One region of the Bacillus aerius genome, then DNA from elsewhere that is predicted to be linked to it. Evidence: riboswitches for the same ligand, from Rfam matches in the RefSeq annotation. Region 1 holds a riboswitch; the other holds the start of a gene.
The links. A riboswitch is a leader RNA that binds a small molecule or an ion and turns the genes downstream of it on or off. The one in region 1 is predicted to bind lysine.

Region 1 (3,173 bases):
TATGAAAGGCGATGACTTCGTGTCACGCCTTTTTTATATACCCTTCTATCATAGCACAGTTGACGTACCGGTTTACGCACGTTTTTCTTTCTTCATATGCTGATGATTTCCAATATAAAAAAGAGGTGTATCTTTTTACGGAATACACCTCTTTTGAAGATTTATGAATGAGCAGCGGCGCTCACCTTTGATAATTCAAACGCATCATGAAGGGCTTCTACAGCTTTCACCATATCTTCACGATCAACGACTGTTGAGACTTTGATCTCAGACGTACTGACCATTTTCACTTGAATGTCTTTTTGAGCTAACACAGCGAACATTTCAGCCGCAACGCCTGGGTTTGAGACCATACCAGAGCCAACGATGGATACTTTGGCTAATTTGCTTTCTGTCTCAATCTGCTCATAACCAAGCGCACCTTTGTATTCTTCTAATACTTCAACTGTTTTAGACAAATCATCCGTTTTCACAGAGAAAGAGATGGAGGTCTGATTGGTGCTTGTGACAGACTGAATGATGATATCGACATTGATATTTTGCTTTGCAAGTGTCGTAAAAATCGTCGATAGCGTTGTTAAACCGCTTGAAAGGCCGCATACCGTCACGCGTGTCATCTGATCTTCAAATGCAATGCCTCTTACAACTAAATTTTGTTCCATGGATGATTCCTCCTCAATTAACGTACCCGATTCATTTTCAATACTAGAACGGACTTCTAGTGGGATTTGATAATTTTTCGCAAATTCGACCGCTCTCGGATGCAGCACACCTGCTCCTAAATTGGCTAACTCAAGCATTTCATCGTATGAAATTCCTGCAAGTTTTCGCGCAGACGGTACATAACGGGGATCTGTTGTAAACACACCTGGTACGTCCGTATAAATATCACATTTGTCCGCTTTGAGTGCCGCAGCTAGTGCCACTGCTGTCGTATCTGATCCACCACGCCCAAGTGTTGTAATATGTAGATCATCCGCAATTCCTTGGAAACCTGCTACAACGACGACTTTTCCCGTACTCAGTTCTTCTTTGATTCTTGCTTCATCGATGTCCACGATTCTTGCATTTCCGTGCACCTTCTCTGTTTTCACCCCAGCTTGCCAGCCTGTAAAGGAAATGGCATCATAACCTTTTGCTTGCAGTGCCATCGCTAATAATGAAATGGTCACCTGCTCACCAGTTGTCAGTAGCATATCCATTTCTCTTTTGCTTGGATCATCTGTGAGTTCTTTCGCTAGGTCTACTAGAACATCCGTTGATTTGCCCATCGCAGACACAACCACGACCACATCATTTCCTGCCTCGCGTTCAGCGATGACTCTCTCTGCGGCATTGCGAATTTTTTCTGTCGATCCAACAGATGTTCCACCAAATTTTTGTACAATTAGTCCCATGTCTACCACCCTTTTTCAAAAGATCACGTGTGAGAGAAGAGGCTGCGGAGACTGCTCTGTTCACTGCAAATAAAAAAGCAATGAGAGAACAAATCTCCCATTGCTTTAAAATCATCATCAAACGATGCAAACAATGAGATAGCCCTCCAAGAAATACATTCTTGACAGCCCTACATTTCTTCAATGTACAGCCAGCGAATAAAATGAGTGGATTTTATTCACTTCGGCGACGCTCCCCTTTCAGCCCTCTTCCTAGATCCCCTCGATCTCTGAAGGCTTACTCTTGAAGTTCGCACCTCTATCTTCAACAAACAACACGTTCATTTATTAAATTAGTCACATCTTAACAGACTTTTGGAAAAAGTACAATCTATTTTTTTAATGCCTCCATTAAAAGTTCAGCCGTTTGTTTCGGAATACCAGCGTCCTGAAAATCCTGGATAGAGGCTTCTTTCATCTTTTTCACAGAGCCAAAATGTTTAAGTAACTGCTTTTTGCGCTTTTCCCCGATACCTGGGACATCGTCTAGAATAGACTGGAATGCATTCTTCCCGCGCAGCTGCCGGTGAAAACTAATCGCAAATCGGTGCACTTCATCTTGAATACGCTGCAATAAATAAAAGGCCTGACTATTCCGTTCGAGCGCAACAATTTCAAGCGTATCACCCATCATAAGATTCGATGTCCTGTGTTTTTCATCTTTCACTAGACCTGCCACAGGAACAGACAGATTTAATTCATTTTCGAGCACATCTATGGCTGCGTTGATTTGTCCTTTTCCTCCGTCGATTAAAATCAAGTCAGGAAGCGGCAGTTCATCCTTTAACACCCGGGTATACCGCCTTCTAATGACTTCACGCATGGAAGCATAATCATCGGGCCCCTCAACGGTTTTAATTTTGTATTTTCGGTATTCCTTTTTATACGGCTTCCCGTCTTGGAAGACAACCATAGCGGATACGGGGTCTGCTCCTTGGATATTGGAGTTATCAAACGCCTCAATCCGATATGGCATATAAATATTGAGTGCATCGCCAAGCTGCTCCACTGCACCAATTGTCCGTTCTTCATCACGCTCTATAAGCGAGAACTTTTCTTTGAGAGCGATTTTGGCGTTTTGGTGGGCGAGTAAAAGCAAATCCTTCTTCTTTCCTTTTTTCGGCTGATGAACATTCGTTTCAAGCAATTGCTCAATCATCTCTTGATCGACGCTGTCTGGCACCAAAATTTCCTTCGGCAGAAAATGGTTGTTCTTTTCATAAAACTGCCCCATAAACGTGAGAAATTCTTCCTCAGGGTCTTGATACATCGGAAATAGGCTGACATCACGTTCGATTAATTTCCCCTGTCTGATGAAGAAGACTTGGACACACATCCAGCCCTTATCATAAGCATAGGCAAACACATCACGATCGGATAAGTCACTCATCGTCATCTTTTGCTTTTCCATCGTTGAGTCGATATAAGCGATTTGATCTCTAAGTTCTTTTGCCCGCTCAAACTCTAATTGTTCGGCCGCTTCTTGCATCTTCTCTGTTAATTCTTTCTTGATTTGCTGATGTCCTCCGTTTAGAAATCTTGTGATTTCATCGACGAGCTGTTTATTCGTTTCTTCAGAAATGTCATACACACACGGAGCAAGACATTGCCCAAGATGATAATAAAGGCAGACTCGGTCAGGGAGTGTCGCACATTTTCTAAGTGGATATAAACGGTCGAGCAGCTTTTTCGTTTCTCTTGCTGCTTGTACGTTCGGATATGGACCGAAGTATTTCC
Region 2 (3,173 bases), 500 kb from region 1:
AAGCTAAGTGGATTGATCAAAAGCAGCCATTCGTGAAACAGATTGGCCGTTCGTATATGAAATCCGAATTGATAAATGATGTATGTTTTCATCCACATAAAGAGGATGGAGTACACTAAAAACCAGTGATTTTTGAAAAACGCTTTCATTTATGTAACTCCTCACCATTCTGTATTCAGCTGCAAGGCAAAAACACTTATCTTAAAACTACTAAAAAAATGAGGAATGATCAATTCATATCCTGCTTTTTTGCAAAACTCTTTTTTCTTTTTCTAAAACGGCAATGGGATGGATATTCCGCAAATGACAGCCATGTAATAGCAGGTGACAATGGTCAGAGCAGCTAGTACGACTTGTTCTCCTGTGCTGCCTGTTTTGACATAAAAGGGGAGACGTACTTTCATGGATGCAGGGAACAAAAATTTAATACCGTTCACTGTGCCTGCATCAAGGATGAGGTGGCTTGCCATCCCAACTAGTAACCCGGTACTGAGGCTGTCATTTGGAATGTATGTTGTCGCAATAAAATAAATGATCAGCAGAAATAATAAACTATGTGTAAAGGTGCGGTGACCGAACACACTACTGATCAGTGTGGAAAGGAGCGGGAATTTCCTGCCGATTTTGCTTTTCGTATGACATAGATCTGGGATGAGGGCACCTACTGATCCAGCAGCAGCCATCGTCACTGGTTCGAATCCGTAATAATAGGCGACGGCTGTGGAGGCGGCAATTCCGCCCATAATATGTGTTTTTCCTGTCATGATGCGTACTCCTGTTCTGTTTTTTGTTCAAGTACTCACTATATCAAGGGTGAATCCATTCAGCAAGGCTTATTTCAAAAGAAAATGGGATAAAATAGTTGGCTGTTTGGAAAAACATTCTATAATAAGAAGGAAGTCATGTTGACACTAACGATAAGGATGCGATTCGGATGAGTAATGCAGACATTTTAAAAGAAATTGTTCTTGTACATTATGAAGTCAGCCGTAAATTAAACCGCAAGTTACTTGAGTTAGAAAAAGACATCACGCCTCCACAGATATATGCTCTTTCTATATTGATACAAGGAAAAGTATCACATGCTGAAGAGCTCAAACAAAGACTCTCTCTCAACCCAGGTGCCGCTTCCATTGCCCTCAATAAATTATGTGAGCAAGGCTACATTCAGAGAGAACGGGACAAGGACGATCATTCCCTTGTCCGGCTAGAAGCCACGGAAAAAGGGCTGGCTATTTACGAAAAGCATACACGTCTTTTTGGAAAGGTGATTCAGCATATGATGTCAGACTTCACAGAGGAAGACTTAAAGACCTTTCTAACGTATTTGCAAAAAATGAGACAGACCTTTCACGATGAATGAACCGCTCCTCTTTGTATAATGCTGAGCGCTGTAGCACAAATTAAACAGGCAAAGGCATTTTATGAAAAGGGGGGAAATAGCGATGTCATTTTTCCAAAAGGATAAAAAGGCGAAAAGCGAGAAAGACCATCAGCAGGTAGATCAGCTGTTAGAAGAAGCAAGTAAAGAACTAGCAGGCGATCCGCTTCAGGAAGCTGTCCAAAAGAAGAAAAACAACCATCAATAAGCTGACAAAAAGGCGGAGAATCATTTCTCTGCCTTTTTTCTATGTTTTTCCCTTTGACAGATATGAGAATGTTTGATAACCTTCGTGTAGTAAAAATGAATAGAAATCCTCACGCTATGTCTCAGTGAGGTAGAGGTTGCGCGGATGATGAGTCACTCATGGGAGAGATGGAATCGTTGATCATGAGAAAAAAGGCATCAGCGCCGAAGTGTAGAGAGAGCTCCAACTTTCTTTATGCTGGGTCTGCATTGAACAAATGCAGGACTGCCACGTCTTTGAAGCGTGGAGGGCTATCCGGAGATCAAGGTGTATGTTTTGAAAAGCATGGACTTTTGTTCAGGCTTTTTTTTATGTTCTGATTGCCTAAGAAAAGGGTATGCTGGTAAGAAAGTGACCCAACATGAACATAAAGAATGCAAGTCATTGCTTCACAAATATATCAATGAAGATACTGCCGGGTCTGGTCCAAAGTGAATATAACGGAGGTACGAAAATGGAACAGACAAAAAAATGGGGTTTTTGGTTATTGACGGCTTTTGTCGTCGGAAATATGGTAGGTTCAGGCATCTTTATGCTGCCTAGTACCCTTGCCCAGCATGCAAGTCCTTTAGGTGTGACGATGGCATGGCTTGTCACAGGTGGCGGCGTACTGATGATTGCCTTTGTGTTTGGACATTTGTCCATTCATAAACCGCAGCTGACAGCTGGACCACAAAGCTATGCAAGAGCGCTTTTTAAAGATCCGAAAAAAGGAAAAGCAGCCGGTTTTACAATGGTTTGGGGATATTGGGTGGCAAGCTGGATTAGTAATGTCGCCATTATCACAAGCCTAGCTGGTTATTTAACAACCTTTTTCCCAATTTTAACCGTGAAAACGGAGATCTTTACTTTTGGAAAAGAAGCGATCACACTTGGTCAGCTCACAACGTTTATCGTATGTACAATCCTTCTATGGGGGACTCATACGATTTTAATTACAAGCTTAAGCGCAGCAAGTAAGCTGAACTTTATTACGACCTTTTCAAAGGTGCTTGGATTCGTCCTTTTTATTGTCGCAGGCTTATTTGCATTCCAAACCGCATTATTTGAACATTATTACTTTCCTGTTGAAGCAGCAAGTGGTGAAGGAGTGCTCGGACTTGGAGGCCAAATTCATCATGCGGCCATTTCCACACTATGGGCATTTATCGGCATCGAATCTGCTGTCATTTTATCAGGAAGAGCTTCCTCGCAGCGTGATGTCAAACGTGCGACGATTACAGGACTTTTAATTGCACTGTCTATTTATATGATTATTACCTTGATTACAATGGGCGTTCTGCCGCATGATCAATTGCAAGGTTCTGATAAACCATTCGTAGACGTGCTTCAGCTCATTATCGGACCGGCTGGCGGAATTGTCATGGCACTTCTTGCGATCATTTGTTTATTTGGTTCGATGCTTGGCTGGATTTTGCTTGGTTCTGAAGTCCCTTATCAAGCAGCAAAAGCTGGCGATTTCCCAGCAGTGTTTGCAAAAACAAACAAAAAAGGTAGTCCTGTTTTTGCTTTGACTGTCACAAATATCATGTCACAGCTGTTTAT

Region 2: linked by a shared signal. The riboswitch ahead of M2353_RS15995 (amino acid permease) and the one ahead of M2353_RS13250 (aspartate kinase) in region 1 are both predicted to bind lysine.

Annotation. Positions count from the first base shown of each region.
Region 1 covers NZ_JARYHO010000001.1:2,562,058-2,565,230, forward strand. Annotated here, with positions in the region: gene M2353_RS13250 (aspartate kinase) at 162-1,397, opposite strand; lysine riboswitch at 1,529-1,706, opposite strand; gene uvrC (excinuclease ABC subunit UvrC) at 1,768-3,173, opposite strand, start outside.
Region 2 covers NZ_JARYHO010000001.1:3,063,594-3,066,766, reverse strand. Annotated here, with positions in the region: gene M2353_RS16015 (LTA synthase family protein) at 1-149, opposite strand, end outside; gene M2353_RS16010 (metal-dependent hydrolase) at 273-764, opposite strand; gene M2353_RS16005 (MarR family winged helix-turn-helix transcriptional regulator) at 935-1,363, shown strand; gene sspJ (small acid-soluble spore protein SspJ) at 1,446-1,589, shown strand; lysine riboswitch at 1,712-1,890, shown strand; gene M2353_RS15995 (amino acid permease) at 2,083-3,173, shown strand, end outside.